Regions from separate parts of the Herbaspirillum sp. GW822-FHT03A08 genome, predicted to be linked through region 2. Evidence: predicted binding sites of a transcription regulator. Region 2 holds the regulator's gene; the other holds the start of a gene.
What was found. Region 2 encodes LexA, which represses DNA repair genes until DNA is damaged. Its sites were predicted from a motif close to ACTGTATNNNNATACAGT; they were not measured.
Positions count from the first base shown of each region.

Region 1: imuA (translesion DNA synthesis-associated protein ImuA) is a predicted target of LexA. The motif match lies at 4,599-4,616, and genes of this name have one in related genera.

Region 1 is NZ_JBXANR010000001.1:279,327-287,303, forward strand. Features, by position in the region: gene hscA (Fe-S protein assembly chaperone HscA) at 1-525, opposite strand, end outside; gene AC1RN6_RS01395 (LysE family translocator) at 533-1,147, opposite strand; gene hscB (Fe-S protein assembly co-chaperone HscB) at 1,154-1,669, opposite strand; gene iscA (iron-sulfur cluster assembly protein IscA) at 1,848-2,171, opposite strand; gene iscU (Fe-S cluster assembly scaffold IscU) at 2,208-2,612, opposite strand; gene AC1RN6_RS01415 (IscS subfamily cysteine desulfurase) at 2,678-3,931, opposite strand; gene iscR (Fe-S cluster assembly transcriptional regulator IscR) at 3,948-4,451, opposite strand; gene imuA (translesion DNA synthesis-associated protein ImuA) at 4,639-5,334, shown strand; gene AC1RN6_RS01430 (Y-family DNA polymerase) at 5,264-6,724, shown strand; gene AC1RN6_RS01435 (error-prone DNA polymerase) at 6,739-7,977, shown strand, end outside.
Region 2 is NZ_JBXANR010000003.1:264,842-272,818, forward strand. Features, by position in the region: gene AC1RN6_RS10400 (tetratricopeptide repeat protein) at 1-1,339, opposite strand, end outside; gene lexA (transcriptional repressor LexA) at 1,537-2,190, opposite strand; gene rpsF (30S ribosomal protein S6) at 2,443-2,811, shown strand; gene priB (primosomal replication protein N) at 2,846-3,139, shown strand; gene rpsR (30S ribosomal protein S18) at 3,174-3,458, shown strand; gene rplI (50S ribosomal protein L9) at 3,485-3,937, shown strand; gene AC1RN6_RS10430 (replicative DNA helicase) at 4,128-5,525, shown strand; gene AC1RN6_RS10435 (DUF47 domain-containing protein) at 5,640-6,266, shown strand; gene AC1RN6_RS10440 (inorganic phosphate transporter) at 6,355-7,362, shown strand; gene AC1RN6_RS10445 (PhoH family protein) at 7,448-7,977, opposite strand, start outside.

The sequences.
Region 1 (7,977 bases), on a different contig from region 2:
ACCGGCCAGTTGCGCCGCGTCCTTGGTCGCCTGGCGCTGCGCGTCGTCGAAGTAAGCAGGCACGGTAATCACGGCGCCCACCAGATCGTCGCCCAGCGCGTCTTCTGCCGTCTGACGCAAGGTCGCCAGAATCTGCGCCGAAATTTCAACCGGGCTCTTCACACCGGCAACGGTCTTCAGCTGCACCATGCCGGGCGCATCCTGGAAATCGTAGGGCAGATTTTCAACGTAGGCGATGTCTTTCAGACCGCGGCCCATGAAGCGCTTGACCGAGACGATCGTATTCTTCGGATCGGTGGTCTGCGCAGCTTGCGCCTTGTAGCCGATATTTGCGTGGCCGTTGGGCAGATAACGCACCACCGACGGCAACAGGCTGCGCCCCTCTTCGTCATTGAGGACTTCAGGAATGCTGTTGCGCACGGTGGCAACCAACGAATTGGTGGTGCCGAGATCGATGCCTACCGCCAGCCGATGCTGATGCGGCGCGGTGGACATGCCCGGTTCGGAGATTTGGAGAAGAGCCATAGTCGATTTATTCCGGCAAGGCGATGCGGATACCCAGTCCCACAAACGCACAGCCGGCAAGCCTGTTCAAATAGAGAGCGGCACGCGCCTGACGCTTGAAGTACGCGCCGACGATGCCGGAGAAAAACGCAATCGCGCTGAAAATCGCCAGCGCCTGAAGAATGAACACTACCGCCAGCAACAGCATCTGCCAGGCCACATGGCCGGCGTGCACGTTGACGAACTGCGGCAGGAAGGCGATAAAGAACAGCGTCACCTTGGGATTAAGGATGTTGGCGATCACGCTTTGCCAATAAATGCGCGACAGGCTGACCGGTGTCATGGTCGCATCCAGCGACATCGACGCGGCAGAACGCAAGGTGCGGATGCCGAGATACACCAGATACGCCGCGCCCGCGTATTGCAGGGCGTGATACGCAGCCGGATAGGCCTTGATGATGGCGGCAAAACCCAGCACCGCCAACAATGTGTGGAAGAACAGTCCCGACGAAAAGCCGAGTGCGGCAACCAAGCCGGCTTTCTTGCCCTGCGCGATGCCGCGCGTGAGCACGTAGATATTGTCCGGCCCCGGAGCCAGGGTCAGCATCATGGCGGCGATCAGAAACAGGAACACGTCAGGCATGGCGCATCAACCTTCGATCAGGGCGAACGTGTTACCGATCTCTTCGCCGAATTTATCAAGGAACATGAGCTGGCGCACCAATTGGGCGGCGCCGGCGAAGTCGTTGGCATCGAGCAGCGTTTCGATACGGGCGACGGTGTCTTTCTTCGCGCTGCGCAAGGCGCCGTCGAGCTGTTCGAGCGCCTCGATATTCTTGCCGGCACGCGCGTCGTCAAGTTCTTCTCGCCACTCCATTTGCTGCATCAGGAATGCCGGCGGCATGGAAGTATTGGATTCGGTTTGCAGATCGACGCCGTTGAGCTCGCACAGATAGGAGGCGCGCTTGAGAGGATTTTTGAGCGTCTGGTAGGCTTCGTTGGCGCGGGTGGCCCATTGCATGGCGACGCGCTTCTCGGCGCCGGTCGCATTGGTAAACTTGTCCGGATGCGCCTGGCTCTGCACGCCGTGGAACGCCTTTTCCAGCGCAGTCAGATCGACGGCAAAGCGTTGCGGCAATTGGAAAAGTGCGAAGTGATTTTGCATACGTTGTGCAAAGATTGTTCAGATGAACAAAAAATAAAAAGCCTGTTCGGACTTCAACAGGCTTGGCAGAACTACTCTTCAGAGGCTATCGCTAACGATTCTGGCTAAGCACTAGATCCCGATCAACCCGGTCGCCGTATTACCGGCAACCGTGGCGATCACAACATCCGTCACGGCATCAAATCCGGAAGCTTTCGCCGCAGCCGCACTCGTCCTTCATGTTCGGGTTCTGGAACTTGAAGCCTTCGTTCAGGCCTTCACGCGCGAAATCGAGTTCGGTGCCGTCGATGTACGGCAAGCTCTTGGGATCCACATAGACGCGAATGCCGCGCGATTCAAACACCTGATCTTCCGGCGTTTCTTCGTCCACATATTCCAGCTTGTAAGCCAGGCCGGAGCAGCCGGTCGTGCGCACGCCGAGACGCAGGCCGAGACCTTTGCCGCGACGTTCCATGTAGCGGCTGATGTGTTTTGCAGCTTTTTCAGTCAGTGTGATTGCCATGATGCCTGCCTTCTTTCGCTTCGCTTGCGGCTTGAATTAAGCCGCAGCCTTTTGCTCAACGCTGCCGTGCTTGGCCTTGTAGTCTTGCACTGCAGCCTTGATGGCGTCTTCCGCCAGGATCGAGCAGTGGATCTTCACCGGCGGCAACGCCAGTTCTTCAGCGATCTGAGTGTTCTTGATCGACAAAGCCTGATCCAATGTCTTGCCCTTGACCCATTCAGTCACCAGCGACGACGATGCAATCGCCGAGCCGCAACCGTAGGTTTTGAACTTGGCGTCCTGAATCACGCCGTCAGCGCCGACCTTGATCTGCAACTTCATGACATCGCCGCAAGCGGGCGCGCCGACCATACCTGTGCCTACGGTCTCGTCGCCCTTTTCGAAGGCGCCGACGTTACGTGGGTTTTCGTAGTGATCGAGTACTTTTTCCGAGTAAGACATTTTGATGCTCCTTGATGAGGTCGCCCCTGCGTTCTATATGGGGGCGGTTTTCATTTTCGCGATACTTAGTGTGCAGCCCATTGGATCGTGCTGATGTCGATCCCGTCCTTGTACATATCCCACAGCGGCGACAATTCGCGCAGCTTGCCGACCTTGCCCTTGATCAGATCAATGGTGAAGTCGATGTCTTCTTCGGTCGTGAAACGACCGATGGTGAAACGGATAGAGCTGTGCGCCAGTTCGTCGCTACGGCCCAGGGCGCGCAGCACGTACGACGGTTCCAGGCTGGCCGAGGTGCACGCCGAGCCGGACGACACCGCAATGTCCTTGATCGCCATGATCAGAGATTCGCCTTCGACGTAGTTGAAGCTGACGTTCAGGTTGTGCGGCACACGATGCTCCATGTCGCCGTTGATATAGGTTTCTTCGATCTCTTGCAAACCCTTGGCCAGACGATCGCGCATGGCGCGGATGTGAGCCAGTTCGGTTTCCATCTCTTCGCGGGCGATGCGGAAGGCTTCGCCCATGCCGACGATCTGGTGAGTTGCCAGTGTGCCGGAACGCAGACCGCGCTCATGACCGCCGCCGTGAATCTGCGCTTCGATACGCACACGTGGTTTGCGGCGCACGTACAGCGCGCCGATGCCCTTAGGACCGTAAGTCTTGTGCGCCGAGAAGCTCATCAGGTCGACTTTCCAGTTTTCCAGATCGATCTTGACCTTGCCGGTTGCCTGCGCAGCGTCGCAATGGAAAATGATGCCCTTGGAGCGGCAGAATTCGCCGATTTCAGGCACAGGCTGGATCACGCCGATTTCGTTATTGACCAGCATGACCGAAATCAGGATGGTGTCGGGACGCACGGCAGCGGCGATCTGCTCGACCGTCACCAGACCGTTGTCTTGCGGTTGCAGGTAAGTCGCTTCGAAACCTTGACGCTCCAGTTCGCGGAAAGTATCCAGCACAGCCTTGTGCTCGGTCTTGACCGTGATGATGTGCTTGCCCTTGGTCTTGTAGAACTGTGCAGCACCCTTGATTGCCAGGTTGTTGCTTTCGGTCGCGCCGGAAGTCCAGATGATTTCGCGCGAATCCGCGTTGACCAGCTTGGCGACTTCTTCGCGTGCATCTTCCACGGCCTTCTCTGCGGTCCAGCCGTACATGTGGCTGCGCGACGCAGGATTACCGAACTGCTCGCGCAGATAGGGAATCATCTTGTCGGCCACGCGCGGGTCGACCGGCGTGGTTGCCGAGTAATCCAGATAAATTGGAAAATGCGGCGCCTTGATGGTGTCCAACAGGCTTTTTTCCAGAGGTGCATTCATTTTGTTCTAGCTCCAATCAAACCGCTGCGTGAGGGCGGTGCATGACAACCACGCTTTGTTCAGTACCGAGTGTTCTGTGTTCCGGCTGCTTCTGTTCTTTCTGGTGCTGCTGGTCGACCAGGTCCTGCAAGGAAACCGAGTCGAGATATTCGACCATCTTTTCATTGAGCGTCGACCACAGGTCGTGCGTCATGCAGCGCGTGCCACCGGGGTGGGTGACGCTATGGCAATTTTCCTTGCCGCCGCATTGCGTTGCATCCAGGGGTTCATCGACGGCGATGATGATGTCGGCCACCGACACATCGCCCGCCTTGCGCGCCAGGTTGTAGCCGCCGCCGGGTCCGCGTACGGACTCAACGATCTGGTGGCGCCGCAATTTGCCGAACAACTGCTCCAGATATGATAAAGAAATTTCCTGCCTCTCGCTGATGGCGGACAACGTGACGGGTCCATTGCCCTGGCGCAACGCCAGGTCAATCATTGCTGTCACAGCAAAACGGCCTTTAGTAGTTAATCGCATGAAATCTCGACTCCAGAAACAGTTTTCAGAACCACTCCCTGAATTCCCGAATATTTACGTCAAGTATATCAAACTTGAGTAATCTTGTCAGGTACTGCAAAACCTGCAGAGACCACCCTTGATGAAGATCCCCGAAGCACGTTAATTACTGTATATTTATACAGTATACGTATTTCGAAGCTTGTTCATGTCAGCCCCTCTTCCTCAAAGCATTCACGCCTCGCTCTGGCTCGCTTCACAGCTTGCCCGCAGCACGGCGCGCGGGCTCGATACCGGCTTTGATGCGCTGTCGAAGGAGCTGCCCGGCCAAGGCTGGCCGACCGGCGCGCTGATCGACTTGCTGCTGCCGCAGCCCGGCGTCGGCGAACTGCGCCTGCTGGGCCCGGCATTGCAATCCTTGTCGCCGCGCCGCATCGCGCTGGTGCAGACGCCGCATGCACCGCAAGCCATCGGCTGGCGCCAGATCGGCGTCGATGCCGCACGCCTGCTGTCGGTGCGCGCCGCCACCAGCGCCGATGCCGCCTGGGCCGCCGAACAGATATTGAAATCCGGCAGTTGCGCCGCCCTGCTGTTCTGGCAGCGACACATGCGCAAGGACAGTCTGCGCCGCCTGCATCTGGCGGCACAAACCGGCAGCACCCTATTCGTCATGTTGCGACCGCTCAGTTGTGCGCAGGACGCTTCGCCCGCGCCGCTGCGTTTGTCGCTGGCGGCCGCAGCCGGCGGCATTGAAGTCGGCTTCGTCAAACGACGCGGACCGCAGCGCGATACGCCCTTGTTTATCTCCTTGCCCTCACTGAATCTTTTGCATCATGCGCCTGTGGATCGCCGTACATCTGCCCCTGCTGTCGTTGGAAGTATTTCATCCGAACTGGTCGGATGAAGTCTCTGCCGTCGTGCTTGAGCACACCCGCGTCATGGCGGCTTCGCAGTCCGCCTGCGAAGCCGGCGTGCGTATCGGCATGCGGCGCGGCGGCGTGCTGGCCTTGCTGCCGAAAGCGCTCATGCACGAACGCATGCCTGATCGCGAAGCGCAGACACTATTCGGCGCCGCCACCGCCTTGCTGCAATACACTCCGCAGGCCAGCTTCGCGGAAGAGTCCACCATCCTGCTCGATATCGGCGCCAGCCTGAGCCTGTTCGGCGGCATCCGCGCCTTGTGCAGCCGCGTCCGCGCCACCGTCCGGCAACTCGGCCTGAATGCCGTCATCAGCTGCGCACCGACCGCCAACGGCGCCGCCTTACTCGCCCGGCATACCGGCGCCCGGACGTTGAAGCAGCATCGCCTGCACCGGCATCTCAGCCGCCTGCCGGTCGCCGCATTGCCGGCGGCGCAGCCTTATCTCGACTGGCTCGCCGGCATCGGCTGCCGCTCGCTGGCCGACCTGCGCCGCCTGCCGCGCGCCGGTTTGCAACGGCGTGGCGACACGCACATGCTGGATGCATTGGACTGCGCCTATGGCGATGCACCGGAATTGCACGCCTGGATCGAAGTCCCGCCCAGCTTCCGGCAACGCATCGAATTAAACGAACGCATCGAACACGCCGACGCCGCCCAATACACCATTCAGGCTTTGCTCACTCAACTCTGCGGCTGGCTGGCGGCGCGCCATCTGGCCGTCACGCAAGTGCGCGTACAACTGGAACACGAACGCGGCCGCCAGGCCGTCGCGCCCACGACTATTGACCTCATGCTGGCCGAGCCGACCTGGCAAGACATGCACCTGATCCGCCTGCTCAAAGAGCGGCTGGCGCGGCTGGAAATCACCGCCCCGGTCATCGCCGTCGTGCTGGAAGCGGCGCAAACCGAACCCATGGCGCCCGCCAGCAACAACCTGTTTCCGGAACCCGGCGGTACGCCCGAAGACCACAAGCGCCTGATCGAACTGCTGGTCGCCCGGCTGGGTGCGGACAAGGTGTTGCACGCCGCACCGCTCGCCGACTATCGGCCGGAACGGGCCAATCGCTGGGTTTTCGTCATGGACGCCGCCGCCCCGCTGGAAGAACGCCCTCTGCCGCCCCGCCCCACGTGGCTGCTGGAAAAACCAATTGCCTTGACCATGCGCCAGCATCGTCCTTATTACGGTTCACGCCTGCGCCCCGTCTCGCCCGCCGAACGCATTGAAGCAGGCTGGTGGAACGGCGACCTGGTCACGCGCGACTATTACATCGCCGAAGGCGCCGATCATTGCCACTACTGGATTTACCGCGAGCGCATCGGCGATGTCGATGGTGTTGAGCCGCATTGGTATCTGCACGGCATGTTCGGATGAAGCGAGGACAAGCCATGCCTGATATCCCGCCTATTCCCTCGCCTGCCGCCTCCGCCATTCCCGATTACGCGGAGCTGTTCTGCCTGTCCAACTTCAGCTTTCTCGAAGGCGCCTCGCACGCCGAAGAACTCGCCGCACGCGCCATGCAACTCGGCTATACCGCACTCGCCGTTACTGATGAATGCTCGCTGGCCGGCGTGGTACGCGCTCATATGGAAGCTAAAAAGGCCAAGCTGAAACTCATTATCGGATCCTGTTTCCGCATCGAATGGGAAGCCGGCAAGCCGCCGCTGACACTGATCGCCCTCGCGCAAAACCGTGAAGGCTACGGCAACCTCTCCGAGCTGATCACGCTGGGCCGTACCCGCGCCGACAAGGGTAGCTACCGCATCGACCTCAATGACTTTTCTGCACCGCAGGCATCGCATGCCCACCTGCGTGGCCTGCCCGATTGCCTGCTGATTCTGGCGCCGCATTATCCTGCCGATGCGGCCATGCTGGCGCAGCAGGCAGCATGGCTGGCGCGTACCTTCCCGCAACGCGCCTGGCTCGGACTGACGCAACTGTATCGCCCCTACGATCAATTACATCGCGGCACTATCCAGGAAGCGGCCGAGCGCCATGGCCTGCCGGTCACCGCCATCGGCGAAGTCAACATGCACGTACGCTCGCGCAAATTTTTGCAAGACACGCTGACGGCGATACGTCTTGGCAAAGCCGTCGGCGATTGCGGCTACGACCTCGCACCGAATGCGGAACAGCATCTGCGCTCACGGCTACGGCTGGCGAATATTTTCTCTCCGTCGGCATTGGCGGAAACCATGCACATCGCTGAGATGTGCACCTTCGAGCTCGACACGCTGCGTTACGAATACCCCGAAGAACTGGTCCCGGACGGCCAGACGCCGGCCGGCTATCTGCGCCAGGAAGTCTATCTCGGCGCGCATCTGCGCTATCCCGCCGGCATCCCGCAAAAAGTCACTGACCAGATCGAGTACGAACTCACGCTGATCAATGACATGGCCTATGAGCCTTACTTCCTCACGGTCTACGACATCGTGCGCTTTGCGAAAGACAACGGTATCCTGCGCCAGGGCCGTGGTTCGGCAGCCAATTCTGTGGTTTGCTACTGCCTCGGCGTGACCGAAGTCGATCCCAATTCTTCAAGCATGCTGTTCGAACGCTTCATCAGTAAAGAACGCGGCGAACCGCCCGACATTGATGTCGATTTCGAGCATCAGCGACGTGAAGAA
Region 2 (7,977 bases):
AATCGCACTTCGGCAGCGGATCGTTCTCCCTGACCAGGGTGATCTGATCCGATACGCTGCGAAACAGCCGGGCTAGGGGATCCTTGACGTGCAGGGCCACGCGCGCTCCTTGAGCGAGTAGCATATGTACATAGCGTACGAACTGGATGCTGTCGCCGAAGCCTTGCTCGTGCATCAGCAAGATGTATTTTCCCTTTAGGGAGGACTTGCCGTCCCATTTGGGGATGACGCCGAACAATTTGTGGATCAGTTTATAGACATAGCGGCGCTCTTTGACTTCCAGCCGGCTTTCGTGATTGGCCCAGCCATCTTTGAGATCCCCGGCCAAAAGTTGTCCAAGTGCAAGATTGTGTTGCGCGGTCAGATAGTTGGGTTTGAGGGCCAGCGCATCTTTAAAATATTGCAAAGACGTGGTGGTCTCGCCATAGTCGTACATGGTGGCGCCGATATTGTTCAGCGTTACCGGATGCTTCGGGTCGATTTTCAGCGCGCGATGGAAGAGCGTCATCGCATCTTCGTAGCGATCCTGATTTGAAAACAGGCTCGACGCCAGTTTTGTATAGCTGTTGGGGTCCTTGGGAGCCAGCTCGATGACGCGCTCGTAGTGTTCATGCGCTTTATCGTAGTCCTTCAGCTTTATATAAGTGTCGGCAATCTTGTACTGCGCGTAGATATCTGTAGGGTCCAGCAATAACGACGTTTTGTGGCATTCCAGCGCGTCGTTAAGCATATTCATTTCCTGAAATGCTATGCCGAGATTAGTGTGGGCGGGGGCGAAGTTGATTTGGAGCTCCATCGACTTCAGCAGAACGCCAACGGCTTCCTGATATCGCTTTGCGTCGATCAGTGCTTTCCCCAAGTGGGAGAGCGGGCCCGGCGCGTCCGGAGCGCGCTTTGCTGCATCCTCAAAATACGCGATGGAGGCGTCGGCGTCGTTCTTTTCATGCAATGCGTTTGCCAGACCGACGCGTGCTTCCTTGTTCTCGGGGTCGAGCTGAATGGCTTGTTCGTAGATAGCAATTGCGTCGTCGATGCGGTCTTGACTCAGTACTGCACCTCCCAGGTTCGTCAGGTATTCGGCGTTTTGCGGGTCTGCTTTGATTGCCTTGCGCAGCGCTTTTTCTGCTTCTGCATGGTTGTTTTCGCGCATGGCGATCAGTCCCCATGCATGATTGGCGAAAACCAGGTCAGGAGCGCGCTTGAGGACTTGGGCGCAGAGTTCTTTTGCCTCAGCAACCTTGTGGTCGTCCAGAAAGCTAAGGCATTCACGAACGGCAAGCAGATCTTTGAGGTTGGGCGATGTATTTTTGACGGGCTTGTTGCTGCTACGCGTTGACATTGGAAATCCTTGGCAGGTGATGATGTCCCTGGGATCTTCTTCACTCCGGGCGTCGCGGGTGAACTGATCGCCATGGTGACGGCGCAATTAATCAGTGCATATCATATGATGCAATTTCTCATTTGATTGTGCAAACAGACGTAAAAAAGCCCGCAATTAGCGGGCCTTCCTGGATTGGGGGGAGGGGGCGACTTGCGTCAGTTCCAGCTGCGCAGCAAGCCTACAGCTAATCCTTCCAGTGCAAAATTATCTTCTTCTGCAGATACTTTAATAATGTTGAAGTCCGGGTTTTCCGGCAGCAATTCTATCAATGAGCCGGTTTTGCGATAGCGTTTGACGGTGACATCGTCCCCCAGGCGCGCCACAACGATTTGGCCGTTGCGAGCCTGATCGGTCTTTTTGACTGCGAGCAAGTCGCCGTCAAGAATGCCGGCGTCGCGCATCGACATGCCGCGCACCTTCAGCAAATAATCCGGCTTTGCCGAAAAGAGGGCAGGATCGACGTTGTAATTACTCTCTATATGTTCCTGCGCCAGAATCGGCGAGCCGGCAGCTACGCGTCCGACCAGTGGCAGCGAAAGTTGCATGAGGGCGGGATGCGGCAGCGCCATCTGGCGACCACCGCCGATTGAGGAGGCGCTGTCCCGCAGGCGGATGCCGCGTGATGTTCCGGGGGAAATCTCAATGGCGCCTTTTCGCGCCAATGCCTGCAAATGTTCCTCGGCCGCATTGGCTGAGCGAAAGCCGAGCTCGGTGGCAATCTCTGCACGCGTCGGAGGGAAGCCGGTGTTTTCAATGGCGTCTTTGATCAGATTGAGGATCTGTTCCTGGCGGGCGGTCAGTTTGAGCATGGTGGCTTTCGGGGAAGTTATGCTGGGTGCATAAACAGTCTGTATTTTTATACAGTTATAAAGCAGTGTCAATCTGCAATATTGAAATCATGTCATCTGTGCGGCCGAGTGGTACGGCGGCAATCCAACAGCAAATGCCTGAATGTATTGAGGTTTTTGGCCGAATGTTGTATGATTGCGGGCTTTCCTCTTCCCACACTCGTCTTGACGCCGAGGTGGGCGATTTGTTAATCAGTCCATAAAGGAGTCTACATGCGTCATTATGAAATCGTATTTATCGTCCATCCGGACCAAAGCGAGCAAGTTCCAGCGATGATCGAGCGTTACAAGGGCATCGTTACTGCGCGCGGCGGCAAGATTCACCGTGTCGAAGATTGGGGCCGTCGTCAATTGGCGTACCAAATCCAAAAACTGGCAAAAGCGCACTACGTTTGCCTGAATATCGAAGTTGACGGCGAAACTCTGGCCGAAATCGAAACCGGCTTCAAGTTCAACGATGCTGTGTTGCGTCACCTGACAGTCAAGATGAAGAAGGCCGAAACCGGTCCTTCGCCAATCCTGAAGGCTGTCCAAAAGGAAGATGCAGCAAAGAGCAATCGCGCAGAAGCACCTGCAGCCTAATTGCTGACGCTGCGATAGAAAAGTACCAGGGAGAGTGAACCAGTTTCAGTTTGTTGCCATCATCGCCGAGCGTGACGTCATACGTTACACCCCGGCGGGCATACCGGTAGTGACTGCAAAATTGCAGCACCAGTCGGAACAGGCTGAGGCAGGCATCAAGAGGTTGGTCGAGTTTGAAATCACTGCATTTGCTGCAGGCGAAATTTCAGGCCGGCTTAATCGGGCCGGTCTCGGCGAGATGCTCAAATTCACCGGCTTCATGGCACGCAGAAATCGCAACAGCAAAAGCCTCGTGTTTCACATCGTTGATTTTGAATCTGTAGTTTAGAACCACTCAATTTTTAGATATCAGGAGCCGCAAAATGGCATTCGGTAAAAAGTTCGATAAAAGCAAGTTGAAGCAAAAACGCCAACAGCAAAACCCGCTGTTCAAACGTAAAAAATTCTGCCGCTTCACCGCAGCAGGTGTTGAGCAAGTCGACTACAAAGACGTCGACACTCTGAAGGATTTCGTGCAAGAAAACGGCAAGATCATGCCAGCACGTCTGACCGGCACCAAAGCACACTATCAGCGTCAAGTTGACACCGCGATCAAGCGCGCACGTTACCTCGCGTTGCTGCCATACACTGATCTGCACAACGCGTAATTGACGACGAGATATAGGAGAAAAATATGCAAGTTATTCTGTTGGAAAAAGTCGTTAATCTCGGTGGCCTGGGCGAAGTTGTCCGCGTCAAAGACGGTTATGCACGTAACTTCCTGATCCCACAACGCATGGCTCGCCGTGCTACAGCCGCAGCGATCGCTGAATTTGAAGCGAAGCGCGCTGAGCTGGAAAAAGCAGCCGCTGAAAAGCTGGCAGCAGCACAAGCACAAGGCGAAAAGCTGAGCGGCCTGACTGTTCAAATTTCGCAAAAGTCCGGCGTTGATGGCCGTCTGTTCGGTTCCGTAACCAACTTTGACATCGCTGAAGCGCTGGCAAAGCAAGGTTTCCCGGTCGAAAAGTCGCAAGTTCGCCTGCCGCAAGGTCCTTTCAAGGTCGTCGGCGAGCACGCTGTTTCGGTTGCTCTGCACACCGACGTCGTGGTTGACGTGACTGTTGCTGTCGTGGGCGAACACGCGTAAGTTTTACGCCGAAGTCGTTCCATGTACTGAATAAAGAAGCCGGGTTCGCCTGGCTTTTTTATTGTGCCGGATTTGTCCTCTTTCCCAGAGGATAAACCGGTGCAAAGCTCTGCTGTATTTCGTTTGTCAAAACCGGCTAAATTCGCCGCCGCTCCTGAAGCGACCACTCTTAGCAGGTATAATGCGCGCCATGAACGCATCTTCCGATCCGCAAATAGAATCCCTGCGTGTCCCGCCGCACTCCATTGAAGCCGAACAATCCGTCCTGGGTGGTTTGATGCTGGATAACGCTGCTTGGGACCGTATCGCTGACTTTGTCAGCGCGGACGATTTTTATCGTTACGATCACCGCATCATCTTCCAACACATCGTCAAGCTGATCAACGAAAGCAAGCCGGCGGACGTGATTACCGTCTACGAAGCCATGTCGACCAGTGGCAAGGCGGAAGAAGTGGGGGGATTGAGCTATCTCAACGCACTGGCGCAAAACACTCCGTCTGCAGCTAATATCCGCCGTTACGCTGAAATCGTGCGCGACCGCGGTGTGCTCCGCAAGCTGATTACAGTCTCCGACGAAATCTCCGGCGACGCCTTCAATCCGCAAGGCAAGAACGTCAAGCAGATGCTTGACGAAGCGGAATCCAAGATTTTCGCCATCGCCGAAGAGGGCTCGCGCGGCGCGCAGGGCTTCCTGGCTATCCAGCCGTTGTTGACGCAGGTGGTTGAGCGTATTGACGAACTGTACAACCGCGATAGCACCAGTGACATCACCGGTGTGCCGACCGGCTTTATCGACCTCGACAAGATGACTTCCGGCCTGCAGCCGGGCGACCTGATTATCGTCGCTGGCCGTCCTTCCATGGGTAAAACTGCGTTTTCCATCAACATTGGTGAAAACGTTGCCATCGACAGCGGACTGCCGGTTGCTGTGTTTTCCATGGAAATGGGCGGCGCCCAGCTCGCGATGCGTATGCTGGGCTCCGTCGGCCGTCTCGATCAGCACCGCTTGCGTACCGGCCGTCTGATTGACGAAGATTGGCCGCGCCTGACGCACGCCATTCAGAAGATGAATGACGCCCAGTTCTACATCGATGAAACCCCGGCGTTAAGCCCGATCGAATTGCGCGCACGCTCACGCCGCCTGGCGCGTCAATGCGGCAAGCTCGGCCTTATCATTATCGACTACTTGCAACTGATGTCCGGTAACGGCGGCGGCAATAGCGGTGAAAACCGCGCCTCGGAAATTTCCGAAATTTCGCGAAGCCTGAAGGGCTTGGCCAAAGAACTGAATTGCCCGGTGATCGCCTTGTCCCAGCTGAATCGCGCGCTGGAACAACGTCCGAACAAACGTCCCGTAATGTCCGACTTGCGTGAATCCGGCGCTATTGAGCAGGATGCCGACGTTATTTTGTTCATTTATCGCGACGAAGTTTACAATCCGGATTCTCCGGATAAAGGCACCGCCGAAATCATTATCGGTAAGCAGCGTAACGGCCCGATCGGCAGTATCCGTCTCGCTTTCCTTGGACAATTTACCAAATACGACAACTACGTCGGCAGTCTGGCTTCGCCTTACGGCGGCGACTGACGGCTGACGTCAGGGGTTCATCGTCCGGTTGTGTCCGGACGGACAATGCAGGCCGTCTACAAGGCGGTCCTTATTGTGTAAGTGCAGCACCAATTAATCATAAGAGAGTGGAACATGTTTGGACGCCTGATGCCCACCGAGGGCAAATTTTTTGATCTCTTCAACCAGCATGCCGAACTGGGCGTGAAATGTGCCAAGGAAATGGTCGCACTGATGACCAATTTCGACGATCTGGAAATTCGCGTGCACGCGATCGAGACCCTGGAAAAGCAGGCCGATAAAGTCACTCACAACACGATTGAGCTGTTGCACAAGACCTTCATCACGCCGCTGGACCGTGACGACATCCATCAGCTGATCACGCGCATGGATGACATCCTTGATTTGCTGGAAGATGGCGCCCAGACAATTTCGCTGTACGACATCAAGGCGATCACGCCGGAAGCCAAGCGTCTGGCAGAGCTGTGCCTGGCCTGTGCCGAGAAGGTCAAGGCGGCCGTCGGCCTGCTGCACAATATGGACAACTCGCGTCAGATCCTGGCCATCTGCGAAGAAATCGACCGTTTTGAATCCGACGCCGATCACGTGATGCGCGCTGCGATGTCCAAGCTGTTCCGCGATGAGCCGGACGTCCGCAACCTGATCAAGCTCAAGGCGATTTACGAAATCCTGGAAACCGTTACCGATCGTTGTGAAGATGTCGCGAACATTATCGAAGGCATCATCGTTGAAAATGCCTGATTTTCACCATTGATCGCCGTTGATTGCACCGGTTTGCTTGCCGGTGCAGCGCAGTGTTGCCGATGCCCCTCAAGATAACGGTTCATTCATGCATACAGTTCAAATTAGTTTTCACATCCTTGCTCTTCTGATCGTCCTGGCGCTGCTGTTCGATTTCATGAATGGTTTCCACGACGCGGCAAATGCGATCGCGACGGTGGTTTCTACCGGCGTATTGCGCCCGCAGACGGCAGTGGCGATGGCTGCTTTCTTCAATCTTGCAGCAGTGTTTGTCTTTCATCAGTTGCATGTCGCTGCGTCGGTGGGCAAGGGGACGATTGATCCGGCTGTGGTTGATCACGTTGTCGTATTCGGTGCGCTGGTCGGCGCAATTTTCTGGAATCTGGTGACCTGGTATTACGGCATCCCCTCGTCGTCGTCGCACGCGCTGATCGGGGGCCTGGTAGGCGCTGCAGTAGCCAAGGCCGGCACGGGTTCGCTGGTGTCTTCCGGGCTGATCAAGATCATCGTGTTCATCGTGCTGTCGCCATTGCTGGGCTTTATTCTCGGTTCCATCATGATGCTGCTGGTGTCGTGGATTTTTGTGCGCTCGACGCCGCGCAAGATCGATGGCTGGTTCCGTCGTGCGCAGTTGCTGTCCGCGTCCATGTACAGCCTCGGCCATGGTGGCAATGATGCGCAAAAAACCATCGGCATTATCTGGATGCTGCTGATCGCTGCCGGCTATTCCGGTACCGACAATCCGCCGATGTGGGTCATCATCAGCTGCTATTGCGCGATCAGCCTGGGCACCCTGTTTGGCGGCTGGCGCATCGTCAAGACCATGGGACAAAAGATCACCAAGCTGAAACCGGTGGGCGGTTTTTGCGCGGAAACCGGCGGCGCCATTACGCTGTTCATCGCAACCGCGATGGGCGTGCCGGTCTCGACGACACACACCATTACCGGCGCCATTGTCGGTGTGGGCGCATCGCACAAGATGTCGGCAGTGCGTTGGGGCGTGGCCGGCAATATCGTCTGGGCATGGATCTTCACGATTCCGGCGTCGGCATTTGTCGCTGCGATCGCCTGGTGGATCGGCATGCATATTCTCTGATCCGGTTTCTTCGGACAACAAAAAAGCCACCGCAAGGTGGCTTTTTTGTTTGCTGCGGATATTTCTACGTATCTTGCAGGACGGATTACAAGACGTCGCTGGCGTGATCTGCCAGACGTGAGCGCTCACCGCGCGCCAATGTGACATGGCCGCTATGCGACCAGCCCTTGAAGCGATCGACTACGTAAGTCAGGCCGCTCGAACCTTCGGTCAGATATGGCGTATCGATTTGCGCGATGTTACCCAGACAGACGATCTTGGTGCCCGGACCTGCGCGGGTGACCAGCGTCTTCATTTGCTTCGGCGTCAGGTTTTGCGCTTCGTCGATGATCAGGAACTTGTTGACGAAGGTACGGCCGCGCATGAAGTTCAATGACTTGATCTTGATGCGTGAACGGATCAGGTCTTGCGTTGCCGCGCGGCCCCATTCCCCGGCGTCGCCGTCGGACTTGTTCAACACTTCCAGATTGTCGTCGAAGGCGCCCATCCAGGGACCCATCTTTTCTTCTTCCGTACCAGGCAAGAAGCCGATATCTTCGCCCACCGGCACAGTGACGCGGGTGACGATGATTTCGTTATAGTTCTTGGTTTCCAGCACTTGTGCCAGGCCAGCTG